3 regions of the Photobacterium kagoshimensis genome follow, and region 1 is predicted to be linked to each of the others. Evidence: riboswitches for the same ligand, from Rfam matches in the RefSeq annotation. Region 1 holds a riboswitch; each other region holds the start of a gene.

The links. A riboswitch is a leader RNA that binds a small molecule or an ion and turns the genes downstream of it on or off. The one in region 1 is predicted to bind lysine.
Region 2: another riboswitch for lysine. It lies ahead of L4C35_RS02660 (Na+/H+ antiporter NhaC family protein); the one in region 1 lies ahead of L4C35_RS04635 (Na+/H+ antiporter NhaC family protein).
Region 3: another riboswitch for lysine. It lies ahead of lysC (lysine-sensitive aspartokinase 3); the one in region 1 lies ahead of L4C35_RS04635 (Na+/H+ antiporter NhaC family protein).

Annotation. Positions count from the first base shown of each region.
Region 1 covers NZ_JAKJSO010000009.1:276,026-283,215, forward strand. Annotated here, with positions in the region: gene minD (septum site-determining protein MinD) at 1-596, opposite strand, end outside; gene minC (septum site-determining protein MinC) at 618-1,280, opposite strand; gene L4C35_RS04620 (YcgL domain-containing protein) at 1,504-1,785, shown strand; gene L4C35_RS04625 (lytic murein transglycosylase) at 1,793-2,758, shown strand; gene L4C35_RS04630 (H-NS family histone-like protein) at 3,147-3,548, opposite strand; lysine riboswitch at 3,918-4,100, shown strand; gene L4C35_RS04635 (Na+/H+ antiporter NhaC family protein) at 4,194-5,789, shown strand; gene L4C35_RS04640 (thymidine kinase) at 6,029-6,607, shown strand; gene hisIE (bifunctional phosphoribosyl-AMP cyclohydrolase/phosphoribosyl-ATP diphosphatase HisIE) at 6,726-7,190, opposite strand, start outside.
Region 2 covers NZ_JAKJSO010000008.1:466,629-473,818, reverse strand. Annotated here, with positions in the region: gene L4C35_RS02680 (MerR family transcriptional regulator) at 113-1,285, opposite strand; gene L4C35_RS02675 (GNAT family N-acetyltransferase) at 1,492-2,085, opposite strand; gene L4C35_RS02670 (hypothetical protein) at 2,308-2,466, opposite strand; gene htpX (protease HtpX) at 2,871-3,749, shown strand; gene L4C35_RS02660 (Na+/H+ antiporter NhaC family protein) at 4,191-5,777, opposite strand; lysine riboswitch at 5,863-6,034, opposite strand; gene L4C35_RS02655 (MFS transporter) at 6,343-7,190, opposite strand, start outside.
Region 3 covers NZ_JAKJSO010000017.1:2,527-9,716, forward strand. Annotated here, with positions in the region: gene L4C35_RS16130 (cation:proton antiporter) at 1-465, opposite strand, end outside; gene metH (methionine synthase) at 659-4,330, shown strand; gene lysC (lysine-sensitive aspartokinase 3) at 4,410-5,783, opposite strand; lysine riboswitch at 5,897-6,096, opposite strand; gene L4C35_RS16145 (pyridoxal-phosphate-dependent aminotransferase family protein) at 6,373-7,190, shown strand, end outside.

The DNA.
Region 1 (7,190 bases):
ACATCTTCAACACTCAGCATTTCACCTTGAACAACGCGTGCTGGGTTGTAACGCGTTAGCAGTAAGTGTGTCTTTACTGGCTCTTCTGCTTTCTCTGCTCGACGAGACTTTGAATCTAGAATGCCCAGAATACGGTCTGAATCGCGCACAGACGATACTTCAGGGTTGGTTGTTACAATGGCTTCATCTGCAAAGTACAATGCCATGAGCGCGCCAGTTTCAATGCCAGCAGGCGAGTCACAAATAATAAATTCGAAACCCATTTCAGCCATGTCGTTAAACACGCGCTCAACGCCTTCACGGCTTAGCGCATCTTTATCACGCGTTTGAGAGGCGGGCAGAACATATAAATTATCTACACGCTTATCTTTAATTAGTGCTTGGTTTAAGTTTGCTTCGCCATTGATCACATTGACAAAATCATAAACAACACGACGCTCGCAACCCATAATCAAGTCTAGATTACGTAAGCCAATATCAAAATCGATAACCGCTGTTTTTTTGCCGCTTACAGCTAAACCTGATGCAATTGCTGCGCTTGATGTTGTTTTACCAACGCCACCTTTACCAGAGGTAACAACGATAATACGAGCCATTCATTAATTCCTTATAAAACGTTATAGAGCGAGAGGCTCTATGTTTAAATTATTTTCAGCTAGTGAGATAACGACACCCTTACCCCAGAACTCATCTTTTATTTTGTCACTTAGCCAAAAGTTGCCGTCGATAGACACAAGTTCAGGCTGAAGGTTTTGACAGAAAATACGAGCTTGTTTTTGCCCATTAGCACCAGCAATAGCGCGACCGCGTAAAACGCCATACACATGGATACAGCCGTCAGCAATAATTTCTGCGCCTGCACTTACATTACTCATAACCACCAAATCACAATTTTTTGCGTAAATTTGTTGGCCAGAGCGTACTGGCGTGCGAACAATCCGTGTTGGCTCCATAACAGGCTTGTTAGTTTTTACTTGCTTGGCGGCATTCATAACCGCTAATCCTGCTTCTTTAGCAAGGCTTTGCATTTTTTCGTCTTTACAGCCACTGATACCGACAGGAATCATTCCAGCTTCAGTGATGCCTGCTTTCAGCTGTTTGAAGTCTATATTAGTACCCGCATTTGAAATATCTATCACAATAGGGGCGGCAGCAAAAAAATTCGGCGCCTGATCAACTTTTTCTTTGAGGTGGTCAGTTGCCTGCTGGATGTCTTCATTACTCAGATGAAGCGCTGAGAGCGTGAATGAGCTCCCTTTTAGTTCTGCCTGTTTGGTCATAGTCTTTTTTACTGACTGAAGCGAAATTAGCCGTTCAGATACGTTATCACATAGGTATATGCATGTTATATTCCAAACTGTTTATCGGCAAGCTATCCTTGCTCTAGCGTTGTAAATTCAGACAAAGCTCTCATCTGGTCAGTAAAAAGATTCCTTCTGGTGGGGAATGAAATCTAACTTATAAGGTCAGATGTTATTAAGAGCGTAACTAACAGGTAGCAAAATGTTTTGTTCAATCTATAAAAGTCCAAAGAAAGAAAATACGTATCTATATGTTATTAAGAAGGACGACTTCTCAGCGGTACCTGAAACGTTACTCGCAACATTTGGTACACCACAACTGGTTATGGTGGTGAAGTTAGCGGGTGATCGCAAATTAGCGGGCGCGGATATCGAAAAAGTGAAATCAGATTTAGCCACTGTCGGTTTTTATTTACAATTACCACCTCCAGTGACTAATTTATTAGATGAATACAAAGCAGCCAAGGCGGCTATAAAGTCTTAAGGTTTATATGTATAAGCGTTTGATTTCGGTCTTAGTGGCCATTGGAATAGGAACATCCACCGCAGCTTTTGCAGATGAAGGATTTGATAGATACGTTGAAAGCTTAAAAACGGAGGCAAAAGAGTCGGGGATTAGCGACAACACTATTGCCGCTGCTTTTGACGGAATCACTTTTACCGAACGCGCTGTTAAAGCCGATAAGAATCAGCCAGAGAAAAAACTCACCCTGGATGAGTATATTCCACGTGCTGTGCCAGATTGGAAAGTTAAGCAAGCGAATCAGCTTTACCAAAAGCATAGAAAAACGCTTGAAGCTATAGGGGCAAAATATGGTGTTCAGCCGCGTTTTATTGTTGCACTTTGGGGGGTGGAAAGTAATTTCGGCCGTTTAATGGGTAATTATAATGTGGTCGAAGCACTTTCAACCTTGGCTTATGAAGGACGTCGTGAAGCATTTTTCCGCAAACAAGTGATGGCGGCTTTACAAATTTTAGATGAAGGTCATATCACAGCTAAAGATATGAAAGGTTCGTGGGCTGGTGCTATGGGGCAACCTCAGTTTATGCCGACGTCTTTTTTAACTTTTGCCGTTGATGGCAATAATGACGGACGAGTAGATATTTGGAATACCCAAGCCGATGTCTTTGCGTCTGCCGCTAATTATCTGAGTAAGTCTGGTTGGGATGATGCCTATACTTGGGGGCGACAGGTTAGCATACCGAACGTACCTGAAAGCCTAAAAGGCGTGCAATTAGACAAAGCGAAAACATTATCTGAGTGGCAAGATTTAGGTGTACGTAAGTTAGATGGTAGTGCTTTACCAAATGTTGATATTGATGCTTGGTTGATACAGCCAGATGATCAACATGGCCGTGCTTATCTCATTTATGGTAATTATCAAACCTTGCTTAAATGGAATCGTTCTCATTATTTCGCGCTTGCTGTAAGCCATTTAGCTGACCGCATTCGTTAAGAATATTGTGTATATACTTGAAAGCCAGAGCCCGTTGCTCTGGCTTTTTTGTTATGTTTATCAATAGCGTGAGCGGGTTCACTAAGTTGAAGTTCATTTCGAAAAAATACGTATTAGGGATAGCTTTTAAGATGATTATCATCAATTCGAATTGAAACTTGTATCGGTAGAACATTCATCTTGGATGGGTTATTGCATTAATAATCGAGTTAACAATACTTTCCCCCTACATTTTTAACGAGCCGAGCAGCTAATTGCAATTCTTTTGAGCTTGGCGGTGGTGGGGAATTAGGTGATAGAGGGGGAGGACTTGAGAGAAAGCGAACATATTGGATCCTCAGACATAAAAAAACCCAGACAATGCTGGGCTTTTATCAAGAATAAGAAATTAAATTTCGAATTCTTCTAGAGAGCGACCTTGGTCTAGTGCAGTTTTAAGTGCTGAAGGTGTACGGCCTTGACCTGTCCATGTTTTTTCTTCGCCGTTTTCGTCAACGAATTTATATTTAGCAGGACGTGCAGCACGTTTTGCTTTTGGCGCTTTAGCACCAGCTAGAGAACCCAATAGTTCTTCTGGGTCGATACCGTCTGCTAGAAGCATTTCACGGTATTGGTTTAGTTTCTCTGTGCGTTCTTTTTCTTTTGCAATTTCTTCAGCTTCAGATTCTTCACGCTCAGCAACGACTGTTTGAAGTTTCTCAAGACCTTCTTGAAGTTGCTCTAGAGTATATTCACGAGCAAGAGCGCGAAGGCTACGTAGGTTTAATAGTGCTTTTAATGCGTCAGACATTTTTTATTTCCTGTTCATTTAAACTGGCTTGAAATAAGAATAGCAGTCAAGTGTTAATAAATGCAATAGTAATACTTCATCTCTAATTTGCCAAACAAATTATTAATTAAAGTTATTAATAATTATTAATTTTAGGTTTTTTACGCTTTTTAGTAATTAGTTTTATGTTGTTTTAAAGTAAATGTGACCCAGCTATAAAATTGAATGAATAATAGAGGAAATTCCAAACATGGCACTATTACTTACAAAACACGCCATGGGGTTGTTCGTTTTTTGAGCTTGATGGTAAAATTATTCACTGTTTATGTTAAAAAATGCACGCTAACTTATTGCATCTTTGGTTTGATTCCGTAGAATGGTTTGTACCTTCTAAAGGGTAGAGGTGCATTGTCTATAAGTAATTTGCTGGAGGTGATTCCGTTGATAGCAAATGAAAGGAGCCAATGCCGAAGTGAGAAAGGGCTGTCAAACCTTCTTGCTGGGGTTGTCATCGAATAGGGTCAACACTGCCATAGTATATAATTACATTAACTATGGAGCGCTACTGTGGGGTCAGGGAGTTTTCTACTCTCTATATAGGCATCTCATCATGGCACACTTGTGTCAGCAGTAGATCTCCAACCAGGATCGGTTGTAGTAGAGATCATGAATATTGTAGATTTTTCAAATTCCTCCATTTCGTTATTGCCCCCATTGGTGGCATTAGGTTTAGCGATTTTAACGCGTCGCGTTTTACTTTCGCTTGGTATGGGTGTTGCCCTAGGTGCACTATTACTAACAGACTTTTCATTCACACATTCAGCAAGTTACATTGGAACAACGGTTAAAGGTTTATTCATCGATGATGGTGCAATAAATAGCTGGAATATGAGCATTGTTGCTTTCCTTATCTTATTAGGAATGACAACCGCATTGTTAACCTTGTCGGGCGGTACGCGTGCTTTTGCCGAATGGGCGCAAACACGCATTAAGACTAAACGTGGTTCTAAGCTTCTTGCTGCATTTTTAGGCGTATTCATTTTTGTAGACGACTATTTTAATAGCCTAGCTGTGGGGGCAATTGCTCGTCCTGTCACTGATCGTTACTATGTTTCACGTGCGAAGCTGGCTTATATCCTTGATTCTACAGCAGCGCCTATGTGTGTTCTTATGCCAGCATCAAGCTGGGGGGCATACATTATTACGATTATCGGTGGTATTTTAGTTTCACACGGTGTTACTGAATATTCAGCATTAAGCGCATTTATGCAATTAGCACCAATGAATTTTTATGCTGTCTTTGCTTTGCTGATGGTGTTTGTTGTGTCTTGGTTCCAAATTGATGTGGGTCCAATGCTTAAACATGAATTAGAAGCGAGCCGTGGTCATGGTTTTGATGAGGGTGATGACGATAAGAAAGCGAAAGACCTTAATGATGAATTAGAAATTGAAGAAAGTACCAATGGCCGTGTTTCGGATTTGGTACTGCCTATTATTGCACTGATTGTGGCAACCTTCTTCTTTTTGATCTTTACAGGCTACCAAGCACTTGCAGCAGACGGTATTGCATTTAACTTATTAGGTGCATTTGAAAATACCGATGTGGGCGCATCGTTATGCTACGGTGGTGCTATCGGTCTGATTTTTGCGTTAATTCCTGTTATCCGTCAACGTATTCCAGCCTCAGATGTCGCGAGCACTTTATGGATTGGTGCTAAATCTATGTTTGGTGCAATTCTTATTCTGTTATTCGCTTGGAGTATTGGTAGCGTAATCGGCGATATGGAGACAGGTAAATACCTTTCTACATTGGTTCAAGGTAATGTAAACCCAATGCTACTGCCTGTTATCTTATTTGCGCTTGCTGGTGTGATGGCATTCTCGACGGGGACCTCTTGGGGGACGTTTGGCATTATGCTGCCAATTGCAGGTGATTTGGCTGGAGCAACAGATATTGCGCTTATGCTACCAATGTTAGCCGCTGTATTAGCGGGGTCTGTATTTGGTGATCACTGTTCTCCAATTTCAGATACAACGATCTTGTCTTCAACGGGGGCGCGTTGTCACCACATTGATCACGTACAAACTCAGTTACCATATTCACTTTCAGTTGCTCTGGTTGCCGCAGTTGGTTTCCTTGTTCTTGGCTTTACTGATTCTCTAGCGGTTTCTTTCCTTGCTGCTACATTAGCCTTCATTGTGGTTTGTGCAGTGTTAGGTTGGCTATCTCGCCGCCGTTTATCATCGCCAGTGAATGTGTAGTATTAGATTTCAGTGATAAGGTGTCAGTTGTCATTAAGTACAGCTAACAGTTTGATTAATTAAAAACCAGCACAGTGATGTGCTGTTTTTTTTTGCACAATATTTTGCTTAGCTAATGAATGGCATTGGCCTAAAGTCGCAAAAACTTATGTCTATCGGCGAGTGTTACTTTAATTGTGATCATATTTTATGTAGCATCTCGCCCGCACTTTCTTTACCCAGATGACTAGGGAAGCCTCATGGCCCAGATGTACTTTTATTACTCTGCGATGAACGCAGGTAAATCGACCACGTTACTTCAATCTTCATTTAATTATCGCGAACGTGGTATGACCCCCGTTATTTTCACTGCGGCAATTGATGATCGTTTTGGTAAAGGAAAAGTAACATCGCGTATTGGTTTGCAAGAAGAAGCTGAGCTTTTTACCAGCGATGATAACTTATTTGATCGCATTGCGACGATTCATGATGGTCAGCGTATCGACTGTGTATTGATTGATGAATGCCAATTTTTGAGTAAAGAACAAGTATATCAATTAACCGAAGTCGTCGATAAATTACATATACCTGTATTATGCTATGGTTTGCGTAGTGATTTTCGTGGTGAGTTATTTGAAGGTAGTCGCTACTTATTATCTTGGGCTGATAAATTGGTTGAGTTAAAAACAATTTGCCACTGTGGCCGTAAAGCCAATATGGTGATTCGCCAAGATGAAACCGGTCGTGCAATTGCCGATGGCGATCAAGTGGTTATTGGTGGCAATGATCGCTATGTATCTGTATGCCGTAGACACTATAAAGAAGCGTTAGGCCGTTAATCACTTCAGATGACATGATTTAATAAAAAGCCCGCAACAGACTCCCAATCGTTGGACGTCATTTAGTTGCGGGCTTTTTGCTATTTAATATTCAAAGGTGCGTTTATCTTCATTTTTGTTACTTATTGTGGCGCTCTTCTAAACGTTTAGTAATGTCTGCCAGTGATAAACCTTGGTCTTGCAACAATACAATTAAGTGATAAAGCAAATCAGCAGATTCATTGACTAACTCCGCTTTGTCACCCGACGTTGCCGCAAGCGCGACTTCAACGCCTTCTTCGCCCACTTTTTGCGAAATACGTTTGGTGCCACGGGCGTATAAACTGGCAGTGTAAGACGACTCGGGATCACTATCTTTACGACTTGCCAAGACCTGCTCAAGTTGATGAAGAAACACCAAAGCAGGCTGCTCTGCGGGTATGCCATTTTTATTATCAAAGCACGTTTGTGTTCCTAAGTGGCAGGTTGGGCCCACAGGATTCACTTTTACCAATAGGGTATCTTGGTCGCAATCGAGATCGATGCTCTTGAGCTCAAGTACGTTGCCTGATGTTTCCCCTTTAGTCCATAAGCGTGATTTAGT
Region 2 (7,190 bases), on a different contig from region 1:
AAGGAAACAATGAGTTGATTGCTTATTGAGGATATAAGCGAAAAAGCGTTGAGCTTGTTAGAGGGGGATTCACACCATGACACTTTCGAAATGATGTGAATAGCCAGAATAGTTAGCGCCGATTTCTTAAGATAAACATTTGATAACCAAATTGACCAAGGTAGCGGGTGTAGATATTGGCCTCTTTGTTTATATCTTGCAGGGCTGTAGACGCTGGCATGCCAGCCTCAAGTTCTTTCACTCGCGATTTGAGTGGCTCGTAATAGTTTTGCCATGCTTCCTCATTGAGTGTGAAGTGCTCAATGACGTCAAAACCTGCGGCCTTGATTTGTGCTAAACGTGTCGCAACAGTCTGAATATCAGGGTACTCCTGTTTCCAAAATTCAATTGCTTCATCATCTGGTGCGTCGGTCAACCATACAAGGTCACTGAGCATCATAATACCGTCGTCAGTCAGCAAAGGCTTCCATGTGGATAGGGCCTTGGTGACCCCCATGATGTAAGCGCTCCCTTCAGCCCAAATCAAATCAAAACTATTGTGGGGAAAGGGCATATCCGTCATGCTGGCACACACAGTTGTAAGCCTATGAGCTAAGTGATTGGCTATGAATCGCTCGTTGAGTCGTTGCAGGGCTGACTCTTCGTTATCCACCGCTGTGATTGATGCATCGGTGTGGTTTGCTAATAAGTGAGTTGCTAGCCCCTTACCACAGCCCACTTCGAGAATAGTGCTCGGTGTATGTGGAACTAAGGAGAGTGCTTTTAACGTTTCGCTTTCAGAACCAGGCGCCCAACGTTCAAGTGTTTCAAAGACCTTCATAAAGTCGGCCATGTAAGTGTCGTGTTCGTTCATGTCTTTTGATAACCATTTTAAGTGCAAAGCTTCTTTTTCCGTAAAGCCTTGCTTTATTAACCAGTCTAAATGTGCATCTGGCGCGACTTTATCAACGCTCTCATGCCATGCTTTAAGGTCACCTTCACCCAGTAATGCAGCAAGCAATTGACGAGATTGCTGCTTTTTCGCAATTTCTTCATCCAAGGTTACTAAACGGTTTGCCAGTAACTGGCGATCCACTTTTGCTTCTAAGCACGCTTTACACTCTTTGAGTGTTAATCCACCAGATTGCAGTTGTTGAATAAGGCGAATGCGCTGTAAATCTTTATCACTGTATACGCGGTAGCCGTTGTCGAGACGATGACCTTTAATGAGTTGTTGTTTCTCGTAATAGAGCAAAGCCGTGCGTGATAAGCCCACTTGCTCTGCAAGTTCTGATATTCGATACACTGTTTGTCTCCACACGATTGTTTGAACCAAGGCACTGTAAACTGTAAAGCTGTAGACAGGTCAATATTAATAATCATCTAATTTATAGCTTATCAAGCGACAAGCAAAGTAAGGATGGGTTTGCTGATAGGCCAAGAGGAAACCCACATCATCACTAAAGCGTGATGATGTGAGTTGGATGTGAGAGGTGAGGTAAACGTTATGTTTTAACGCAATGTGTGTTGAGCAAGGAAATCAGCTTTGGTCATACCGTAATGCAAGAGGTCATCAAAGCCATTTTCAACTTTATAGTAATCCTTTTGGCAACCTTCACGGTTAAATCCGCATTTTTCTAATGTCTTGTACGAACCTGCATTACTGGCGTAACAATCGGCAGTTACCTTATGCGCACCAAGTTCGTTAAACGCAAGTGCTGTTAGGTATTGTGCGGCTTGTGTTGCAATGCCTTGTCCCCATGCGTGCTCTGCCAGCTGATAGCCAAGTTCGAAGTTGCCTTCTAAGAACATTACCGATGGTAGACCAGCCATTCCCATGTAGGTGCCACTTGTGTCTCGAATCACGATAGTAAGATGCTCTGGCCATTCACCTGTAGCGATTGCATTTTGTGTCTCTTCAATAATTGGGCCAAAAAAACCTTCGTAAACGTCAATGGGCGCTGGTGCAAAAAAAAGGAATTCATTCACCGCAGGGTTACCCAGCATGTCGATGATGTCTGGCAAGTCGTTTTGAGCAATTAATGAAATATTCAGCGTTGGTGTTAACGCAACAGGTAGGCCTGTTTTCAGAGAGAGAGTAGACAATGTTGTTAACCTTATAATTGGAATTACAAGGTTATGATAGTGAATAACGCGCGAGACAGATTGAACATTTCCGACACTTTCTGTCATGCGCTGAAATGAACCCAGCAGAGAGCATATCGAGTTGCTAGAATGGCTAAGCCTTAGGAATGCAAATACAAAAATCCCCCGCTAATGGCAGGGGATTCACCTGAGCAAGTTATAACGCTGAAATACAGAGCTTGATTAGTCTTGTGTTAAACCAATCAGCGCTTCTTGCGTTGAAGACAACTGCGGTTTGCCCGACTGATCTAAACCAAGTTCTTTGTGTGCTTCATCTGCTGTCATGCCCAGATGACAGCGAAGGATATCAATTGCAACTTGGTAATTCTCTTGGTCTGCCATTTTTCCTCCTTGATAGATATGACATTCGCTTAATACATAGCGACAATAGCTAACTAGTATGATCTATGCAATACGACTAAGGTCTTATACTAATAAAAAAACACTTTGTTTAGTGTTTAACCAAAAGTAATGGTTAATTTGTAACTTAGTCTTAATATGTGTTGTTGTACAGAAAACTCTTTCTATACAATGAGCTATTCCTCAATGGTCATATCAAAAATGTATACTAGCTAACGAAAAGTAACAATTTGAGACTTTCCCTTGTAATCACTTTGATCGACCATACTATATAGATAAATCGTTAAATGCTTTTTACGCATACGCAATTGGCGCGTAGCAGGAAGGCGTTATGGCATTTAACAATAAAGCTGTTGAAGCTTCTTTTATTGGAGAAAACTAAAAATATGAAGCGAATTGCATTGTTTTTGGCAACCAACCTTGCCGTTATGTTGGTATTCAGTGTCGTCTTGAACATTGTTTATGCTGTCACAGGTATGCAGCCAGGTAGCCTTTCAGGTTTGCTTGTTATGGCGGCATTGTTTGGTTTTGGTGGCTCGCTATTCTCTCTATTCATGTCGAAGAAGATGGCGTTGCGCTCTGTGGGTGGTTCAGTTATTGAACATCCGCGTAATGAGACAGAGCATTGGCTAATGGAAACTGTATCTCGTCAAGCACAACAAGCGGGCATTGGTATGCCAACAGTGGCGATTTATGACTCCGCTGACATTAATGCTTTTGCGACAGGTGCTAAGCGTGATGATTCATTAGTAGCGGTATCTACTGGCCTGATGCACAACATGACACGTGATGAAGCTGAAGCTGTGCTTGCTCACGAGATCAGCCATATCGCCAATGGTGACATGGTGACAATGACGTTAATGCAAGGTGTCGTGAATACCTTTGTTATTTTCGTCTCTCGTTTAGTTGCTGGCGTGATCAGTGGCGTTAATAGTAATGATGAAGAGGGTGAAGGTGGTAGCTACATGACCTACTTTATCGTGTCTTCTATCATGGAAGTACTGTTTGGCTTCTTGGCGAGCATCTTGACCATGTGGTACAGCCGTCATCGTGAATTTAAAGCGGATGCGGGCTCTGCTCACCTAGTGGGTAAGCAGAAGATGATTTCTGCCCTAGAGCGCTTGAAAATGAGCCAAGAGCCACAGCTTGAAGGTTCGATGATGGCGTTTGGTATTAACGGTAAAAAGTCACTGTCTGAGTTATTCATGACACACCCACCGCTAGAAAAACGTATCGATGCACTACGTCGTGGTGAGCACCTTTAATCGCTAGCCATGTTGTAGTGTGATTACTCGTACTAGAAACGAGTTAGCATAAAAATCAAAATGCCAGTCAGTTTTGCTGACTGGCATTTTTTATGGGTGGAGTCGGCTCGTCTAGGGGTTAAGGTAGTCTAGGAGCTAAGGTTGCCTAAGCGCGATGAATAGCGTTATTACTTGTTTTTACCCTACCGCAGGTGCTGGCGACCTTGTGTTGGTGTTTACGAAATAGCGCGTTTCTGTAATCCAATCTATTGATGCTGAAATCAACGGATACTGAAATACAGTAAGACTGAAAAAGAATGATGTAGCTTGTGCCAGTTTTTGGCGGGAAGAGAGGAGATAGAGAGAGGAGACAGTGAGAGGGGGGATAGGTTTACTGTGGCCGCAAAAAAAAGAGCAAAGCCATTATAGCTTTGCTCTTTTTTTATATTTGTCGTCGTGTGATTAGTTAGTCACAGGCTCTGCGGCCATAGCAGGTTGAGATTTTCGTACTGCAAAGATACAGAAGGCTAAGAACCATAAGCCACTCACGCCTACACCAATCCATGCAGACTGGGTGTAACCGATAGCAAGGTAGCCCAGTAGTGCGCCAAACGCGACAGAACATGCGTATGGCAGCTGTGTCATGACGTGATCCATGTGGTGACAACCTGCACCTGTAGCAGAAAGGATACTGGTACTGGAAATAGGGGAGCTATGGTCACCAAATACCGCACCAGCAAGCACCGCAGACAGCATTGGAAGTAGCATCGCAATGTCACTTGCAGCTGCAATATCACCTGCTAGTGGCAGCATGATACCGAACGTACCCCAGCTTGTACCTGTTGCAAACGCCATAGCACAAGATAAAACAAAAACCAGCGCAGGTAATAGCTCGATAGGTAAATTGCCGTTAGCCATTGATGCTAAGTAAATACCGGTTTGCATGTCACGTACAACGGCACCAATGGTCCATGCGAAGAATAAAATAACAATCGCAGGCATCATCGCAGAGATACCTTGCGGTGCAGCTTTTAGCCAAGTGTTTGCACTCATTTTTAAGCGTAGTGCTAAACCAATTGAAACCACTAAGCTACAAATCGCACCGTAGACCAGTGACGAGCCAACATTAGTATTTTCAAATGAACCGATAACACTAAATACTTCACCCTTATCAGCAAGTACTGCTGCGCCAGATTGCACCATGAAAAAGACAGTGGCAGCGGTTAGCGTGAAGATCGGCAATACCATATCAATCATGCCGCCTTTAGCATCTTCAGGTACTTCAACATCTAGGCCCGTTGGTTTACCTTGTGATTCATCCCAAAGTTTGCCTTCTAACGCCCAAGCTTCGTGCTTACGCATAGGGCCGATATCTAGCTGGAAGAAAATAACGCACACAACCATAACTAAGGTAAATACCGCGTACAGGTTCATTGGCATCATTTCGACAAATGCAGCGATAGGACTTTGGTCTGTTACGTTATGTGCCACCATGATGCCACCGACAAGCGCGATGATGTACGCACCCCAAGATGAGATAGGCATAAGAACACAAACAGGAGCAGCGGTAGAATCAAGTAAGTAAGCAAGTTTAGCGCGGGAGATTTGGAAGCGGTCTGTCACAGGGCGACAAATTGCACCAACAGACAGGCTGTGGAAGAAATCATCGATAAAGAAAACAAATACCATTAAGCCAGTAAGAGACTTAGCACTGCGGCGGTCTTTACAGCGTACCGATGCCCAATCGGCAAAAGCTTGTGTTGCGCCCGAGACACTCATTAAGCTAATTAGCGCCCCAAGCAATAACATGAAGATAATCATATTCACGTTGTCGCCATTTAGCGAACCGTTACTCCACACAATGGCTAAGACTTTGTCTGTTAAATAGTGGAGGGCATCTAGCGGTGAGTAATGATTAAGCATTAATGCACCCGCTGCAATACCAGTACCGAGAGACAGCAAAACACGGCGCGTGGATACAGCAAGAATGACCGCAATCATAGCGGGCAATACGGACCAAAGAGAGTCCGAAAAATCAAAAAGGTTCATGATCTCAGTTCACCTACAACATATAAGGTGGAGATCTACCGAAAGGACGAGTAACTAAGAAGCATAATAACGATCACTTGTTACCCCTTCTGGCAGCGCTCCATAGTAAAAACCTATGGCAGTTCTGTACCTGTTCGGCACAGACCCAGCGACTGAGATTGATAGCAACAGTCACTTCGGCGCTGGCTCCTTTCTCCGGCATCAACGGAATCACCCTCCGCTCGGATACTCTTAGGCAGCGCGCCTCTACTTTAGGGTTGGCAAATTCCATTATACCAATGAAATGCCTTGTGTTGGTATTATATGTGGTTGAATATTTTAGTCATCAAATAATCAGCTTTATTCACAGTTAAATGCAATTTTTTTGATTGTGATGATAAATATATCAAATAGACGATTGGGAATTGTTCGTTTTGTGAATAACTTAGGTACTTTTTAGCAACAAAGTGTGCGCAGAGTTGTTGTGAAAGGGGCGTGAGTGAAGACGAAAATGAAGCTGAATAAATGTTGGCTGCATAAATTATTATGCAGCCAAGTGCTTAATATTGTTCAATCTGTAAAAATATTAGCCATATACAGCTTGAAGGCGAGCAACAGGTTTACAGTTTATGGGTAAGTGAAGCAATGCCGCCACGAAAGCTAATACTACCGTCGACCACCAGATAGGCTCGTATGAACCGTAATAGTCGTAAATACGACCACCCACCCAAGCACCTAAGAAACTGCCTACTTGGTGAGTAAAGAAAACCAAGCCGTACAAGGTGGATAGGTAGCGTGCGCCGAAGATCTGACGAACTAAACCAGATGTTAATGGCACTGTACCTAACCAACAAAAACCAATGGCGCCACCAAAGATAGCAGCGGTGTGTTCAGTCACAGGTAAAGTGACAAAGGCTGCAATAACCACAGTACGAACAAGGTACAGTGAAGTCATCACATAACGTTTATCAAATTTATCGCCCATCACGCCCCAAAAGTACGAACCGAAGATATTGAAAATACCCACATAGGCAAGTGCCATCGCGGCAATATTACCGGGTAAACCTTTATCAGCCAGATAGCTAGGCAGGTGAGTCGCAATAAACATGACGTGGAAACCACATACGAAGAAACCCGCATGAATCAGCCAATAGCCCTTGTGACTGAAGGCTTCAGACAGGGCCTGTTTCAGTGTTTGTGGATCTTCAACCACGCCTTTACTGTTAGCACTTTCTGTTTTCATAAAGCTCGCGAAAGCGATCATTAAACAGCAAGCTAAGGCAAAAATTTGTAATGCGGTTTGCCAATCAAAATGGGTTAATAGCGATTGCGCGCCTGGGATCACCGCAAACATACCAAACGAGCCTGCCGAGGTCGTTAAGCCAAAGGCTTTTGCTGTGTGCTCTGCAGGTACTACGCGTGCGATAGCCCCCA
Region 3 (7,190 bases), on a different contig from region 1:
CTTTACGATAGCAAGAACGGCAATGGGATCGGTTGGCGATATCAATGCGCCAAAGATCAAGCAGTATATAAAGTCGAATTGGATGCCAATCGCTTGGCAGACAGCCCACAATGCACCACCGATAAAGAAGGTGGAAAAGAGCGTGGCACCGAGTGCTAAAACGGTGATTTCCCACTTTTGGTCTTCGAGGTTAGGAAGTTTGATCCCTAAGCCACCCGCAAAGAGAAGAAAGCCTAAAATCCCTTTGAGAAGGAAGCTTTCAAAGTTAATTTTACCGAGTTGTTCTGCGGCGATATCTTGGAGGTTAAACCAACCATTTTGTCCGGCAATAACGATCCCTATAGATAAAACCAGTGCTCCTGCAGTGATGGCTATGGTTGTTTGCATCTTGCCTATTTTGCTATTAACAAAAGCGATGAGCATCGCCGCTGCGGCAAGAAAGCATAAGGTACTGTATACGGACATTCGAAACCTCGGGTTGGTGAATGTGTAAAGTTAAAAATTGTCACAAAATATAAAACCATCGGGTCATGATAGCCATAAAAAAATCAGGCTTTTGATGAATTAGTTTTTCTATTCCAATTGTCTTTAGACGTCTAGATTTCCATTTTTGCTGTGATAGGATGTGAATTAGCTGTAACACTAAATAAGGAAGTAAATAGTGGCTAAGGGCAAAGGAATACTTGAACAAAGGTTAGCACAACAGATCCTCATTATTGATGGTGGCATGGGCACCATGATTCAGGGGTATAAATTAGAAGAAGATGATTACCGAGGAGATCGGTTTTGTGATTGGCACTCAGACCTTAAAGGTAATAATGATCTTCTAGTCCTAACGCAACCACAGCTGATTAAAGATATTCATCTTGCTTATTTAGATGCTGGCGCAGATATCCTAGAGACGAATACCTTTAACGCCACCACGATTGCGATGGCGGATTATGACATGGCGAGTTTGAGCGCAGAGATCAACTACGAAGCTGCTAAGCTTGCTCGCCAGGCTGCTGACGAATGGACAGCAAAAACACCGGATAAGCCGCGCTTTGTTGCTGGTGTTTTAGGCCCGACCAATCGGACTTGTTCGATTTCCCCCGATGTTAACGATCCCGGCTATCGTAATGTTACTTTTGATCAGTTAGTTGAAGCTTATGCCGAGTCGACGCGTGCCCTTATTGCTGGCGGTGTCGACATTATTCTGGTTGAAACTATCTTTGATACCCTAAACGCGAAAGCTTGTACTTTTGCAGTTGAAACCGTATTTGAAGAAGATGGTATTCAGTTGCCTGTCATGATTTCTGGCACCATCACGGATGCGTCTGGTCGTACGCTTTCTGGCCAAACTACCGAGGCTTTTTATAATTCACTGCGCCACGTTAAGCCTATCTCATTTGGCCTTAACTGTGCGTTAGGGCCTGATGAACTACGCGAGTACGTTAACGAACTCTCGCGTATTTCGGAATGTGCCGTCTCTGCTCACCCTAATGCAGGTTTACCCAATGCCTTTGGTGAATATGACTTAAGCCCTGATGATATGGCTGAACATATTCAAGAGTGGGCGCAAAGCGGTTTCTTGAACCTGGTTGGCGGCTGTTGTGGTACGACACCAGAGCATATCCGTAAAATGTATGAAGTTACCCGTGATCTTCAGCCTCGCCAATTACCTGATATTCCCGTCGCGTGTCGCTTATCTGGCCTAGAGCCTCTCACCATAGATGCTGATACCTTATTTATTAATGTTGGTGAGCGAACCAACGTAACGGGCTCTGCGCGCTTTAAGCGTTTGATCAAAGAAGAGCTGTACGATGAGGCGTTAGAAGTTGCACGGCAGCAAGTCGAAGCGGGGGCACAAATCATCGATATTAATATGGATGAGGGGATGCTAGATGCGGAAGCGGCGATGGTGCGCTTCTTGAACTTGTGTGCGACCGAGCCTGAAATTTCAAAAGTGCCGATTATGGTCGACTCCTCAAAATGGGAGGTGATAGAGGCTGGCCTAAAATGCGTGCAAGGCAAACCGATTGTTAACTCGATCTCTTTAAAAGAAGGGAAAGATAAATTTATTGAACAAGCCAAGCTGTTACGCCGCTATGGGTCTGCGGTGATTGTGATGGCGTTCGATGAAGTCGGTCAGGCGGATACTCGAGAACGTAAAGTTGAAATTTGTACCAATGCATATCGGGTTTTAGTCGATGAAGTCGGTTTTCCGCCTGAAGACATTATTTTTGACCCCAATATCTTTGCTGTCGCGACGGGTATCGAAGAGCACGATAATTACGCAGTCGACTTTATTGAGGCGGTCGGTGATATTAAACGCACACTACCTTATGCCATGATTTCAGGTGGTGTCTCTAATGTATCATTCTCTTTCCGTGGCAATAACGCGGTGCGCGAGGCTATTCACGCTGTTTTCCTTTATCACTGCTTTAAGCAAGGCATGGATATGGGGATCGTTAATGCAGGGCAGTTGGCTATTTATGATGATCTACCTGATGAACTGCGCGAAGCTGTTGAGGATGTGATACTAAATCGCCGTTCAGACAGTACTGAGCGACTACTCGATATTTCTGGAAAATACCGTGATAGCGGCAAAGTGGAAGAAGACCGTAGTGCACAAGAGTGGCGAGGTTGGCCTGTTGAAAAGCGCCTTGAACACGCCTTAGTTAAAGGCATTACCGAGTTCATAGTTGAAGATACTGAAGAAGCGCGCACGAAGGCGAGTAAGCCACTTGAAGTAATTGAAGGCCCACTAATGTCTGGCATGAATGTGGTGGGTGATTTATTCGGTGAAGGTAAAATGTTTCTACCACAGGTGGTTAAATCTGCGCGTGTGATGAAACAGGCCGTTGCTCATTTAGAACCTTATATTAATGCGGAAAAACAAGCCGGGCAGACCAACGGCAAGATCTTACTTGCGACCGTTAAAGGTGATGTACATGATATCGGCAAGAACATTGTCGGGGTTGTTTTACAGTGTAATAACTATGAAATTATCGATCTCGGTGTCATGGTGCCATGTGACAAAATCCTCAAAGTAGCCAAAGAAGAAAACGTCGATATTATCGGTTTAAGTGGCTTGATCACCCCATCGCTTGACGAAATGGTACATGTAGCTAAAGAGATGGAGCGACAGGGTTTTGAGTTACCACTTTTGATTGGCGGTGCCACCACCTCAAAGGCGCATACCGCGGTTAAAATTGAGCAAAACTATCATGCGCCAGTGGTGTATGTGTCGAATGCCTCGCGCGCTGTCGGTGTCTGCTCTGCGTTATTGTCTGATGAGTTGCGACCTGCTTTTGTCGAGCGATTAGATAAAGAATATGACGTAGTTCGCGATCAACACAGCCGAAAGAAACCTCGTACCGCGCCTGTTACGCTTGAGCAAGCACGGGATAATTGTGTCGACATTGATTGGACGACGTATACGCCGCCAGTGCCCGTTAACCCTGGCGTGCATGTGTTTAAAGATTTCCCTATTTCTGAGCTGCGTCGCTATATCGATTGGACGCCATTTTTCATGACTTGGTCGTTAAGTGGTAAATATCCAACGATTTTACGTCATGAAGTTGTCGGTGAAGAGGCGCAGCGCTTATTTGATGATGCTAATACACTGCTGGATGAGATTGAGGCCAAAGGTATGATTAAGGCCAATGGTGTCTGTGGTTTATTCCCTGCGAATAATATTGGCGATGATATTGAAGTGTATACCGATGACACCCGTAGCAAGGTATTAACTGTCTTGCATGGTCTACGTCAGCAGACGCAGAAAACGAAAGGGGCGAATTACTGTTTGTCAGATTACATTGCGCCTAAAGCGAGTGGTCAGCCTGATTGGATAGGGGCTTTTGCAGTGACGGGCGGGATTGGTGAATACGACATTGCAGAGCAATTTAAAGATGCGGGTGACGATTATAATGCCATCATGATCCAAGCTGTTGCTGATCGATTGGCAGAAGCGTTTGCTGAGTGCTTGCATGAAAAAGTACGTAAAGAGCTTTGGGGTTTCGCCCCCGATGAAGCGCTGGAAAATGACGATTTGATCCGGGAAAAATACCAAGGTATTCGTCCTGCTCCGGGTTATCCTGCTTGTCCTGAGCACACTGAAAAAGGGACAATTTGGTCACTGCTTGAACCTGAAGCGAATGCAGGGATGACATTAACGGAAAGCTATGCCATGTGGCCTGGTGCCGCTGTATCGGGTTGGTATTTTTCTCACCCTGAATCGCGTTATTTTGCGGTTGCACAAATTCAGCAAGATCAAGTAGAAGATTATGCGCAACGTAAAGGGTGGACGCTTGAAGAAGCGGAGAAATGGTTAGGGCCAAACCTCTAATTTTAGATATTACCTACTACCTACGAAGCAAGAAAGGCACTCATGGAGTGCCTTTCTTATTTTTATCGATTACTGAGGCTTAATGTCTTTCGAATAATTGCTGGTGAAGTTGTTGCACGATAGGCTTCGCATTGTCTTGATCGATCAAGAAGCAGAGGTTGTGGGGACTGGCGCCATAGCAGACCATACGAAGCGGATATTGTTCGAGAGAGCCGAATACTTGACTCACAAAGCCTTGGGTATGGCTCATTTGGTTACCAATCAATGCGACTAGGCAGAGCCCTTGCTCGACTTCGACCCGACACCATTCACTCAGAGCTTCAATCGCCGCTTGTGGTAGGGTCGGTGCACCACCTGCGGTATCGGTTTGATCCAGAGTTAGTGAAACGCTGACTTCCGATGTGGTGATTAAATCGACCGAAATTTTATGCTCAGCCAAAATGCGAAATACTTCAGCGAGAAAACCGTAAGCATGGAACATATTCAGACTTGTAAGCGTCACCATGGTTTGGTTGCAACGTAGTGCTATTGCTCGAAAAAGCGGGGCATCGCTAACGGTTTGTCGAATCCAAGTCCCCCCTTGCTCTGGTGCTTTTGAGGAGCCAACAAAGACTGGGATTTGCTGGCGTATCGCAGGAACTAAGGTTGAAGGGTGAAGAATTTTCGCACCGAAATTTGCCATTTCAGAGGCTTCGCTAAAGCTGATTTCTTTTATGGGTTGCGCTTTGGCGGCAATGCGTGGATCTGTGGTGTACATTCCCGGTACATCGGTCCAAATTTCCAAGGTGGTTGCCTTGATAGCCTCTGCCATTAATGCGGCACTGTAGTCACTGCCACCACGGCCTAAGGTTGTGGTGTGGTTGTTTTCATCAGAACCAATAAAGCCTTGGCTGACGATAACCTGATGCTGTAACTGGCTGCGAAGGTGATCGTTACTGAGTTGACGAATTGCCGTTGGGTTGGGAATGGCTTTGCCATATTGACTATCCGTACGCATGACTTGACGAATATCAAATCGAATCGCATCAATACCTTGCTCTTGAAGGATTTGTGTAAATAAATGGGTCGAAAGTAGCTCTCCATTTGCCACTAGTTGATCGGTAATTGCTGCACTGGGTTGATCAATGGCTTGCTCTGAAAGTACTGCGATATTGTCTAATAGCTCTTGGATAGCAGCGGCAGGGACTTCAGGAGATTGAAGTTGCTCAAGCACGGATTGGTGGGTCTCGTGCAGGGTTTGGAGCCGCAGCTGACGTAGAGCGTTATCTGCAATGCCTTGGGATAACTCTACCAGTAAGTTGGTGACTCCAGAGCAGGCACTGATCAGTACTAAGCGTGTTGCGGGGCTATTTGCCACAATCTGGGCACTACGTTGCATTGCGTTGTAGTCGGCAACACTGGTACCACCAAATTTGGCAACGGTGAGTGCTAAAGGTGGTGTTGATGATAAAATCGGGCTCAAAACATGTCTCCTAAAAACAGCGTAACTATAGGAATCGAATGAAATAAGCGGGAGGTGCTGCTGGTAAGATAGCAGTATCAAACGGTAAGCGGATAGAAATCACGATAACCAGAAGCTCCCCATATTGCACCTTTCTTGATTCCATTCAAAAGGTGAAATATGACAGCCAGAAGGATTCAACCTTCAAGGCCGATACGCCCGATCCCCTACTTGGGCGTATCTCGGCGTTACTCCCCCTCTCGGTTTGGCATTGGGGTGGGGCCCCGCCAAACAAATACCTGGGTAACGCTCCTCTTCTGTTTTCACCTGCTGATAATACCAACAGGATGAACAAAAACTGAATAGCCATTGAATAGGATTTGTTATGATGTTGTCAATACATCAATGATTGATTATGCAAAAAAATTGAAATAACTTGTTAGAGCCTGTTCCATTGAGGAGCAAATCATTGTTGCGAGTTAATGAATGGAATTGGTATCAGTCTTTAATATAAGTGTTTCAGTGAAAGATAAACATCGACCCACTTCATTCTGATATATAACTAAACATAAGCATCAGAGACCGTCTAAGGAGAATGACAATGACAATAGGAAGCTTCTATCCACCTCAACGTACCCTCATGGGACCAGGCCCTTCCGATATTTACCCACAAGTATTACAAGCGCTAAGTCGTCCCACCGTTGGTCACTTAGATCCTACGTTTATCGGGATGATGGATGAGTTAAAGCAGTTATTGCAGTACGCATTTCAGACTGAAAACAGCTTTACGATTGCAGTTTCTGCACCGGGTAGTGCAGGCATGGAAGCGTGTTTTGTTAACTTAGTCGAACCGGGTGATAAAGTTATTGTGTGCCGCAATGGCGTATTTGGCGATCGTATGCGTGAGAACGTTATTCGCTGTGGTGGTGAGGCGGTTATTGTTGATAACGCCTGGGGTGAGCCTGTTGACCCGAATTTGGTCGAGCAAACATTAGGGCAGCATCCAGATGCTAAAATTGTTGCGTTTGTACATGCTGAAACCTCGACAGGCGCACTGAGTGATGCGCAGGCGATTGCTAAATTAGCGCGACAACATGATTGCTTAACCATAGTCGATGCCGTGACATCACTGGGTGGCGTCCCTCTGCTGGTGGATGAGTGGCAACTTGATGCAGTTTATTCGGGCAGTCAGAAGTGTTTATCGTGTGTGCCAGGGCTGTCACCACTGACATTCTCGCAACGTGCCATCGATAAAATAGAGGCGCGTACGACCCCTGTTCAAAGTTGGTTTCTTGATCAAAGCTTGGTGCTTGGGTACTGGAGTGGTGAAGGTAAGCGTAGTTACCACCATACCGCCCCTGTGAATAGTCTTTATGCTTTACATGAAGCGTTAGTGCTATTGCAACAAGAAGGGCTAGA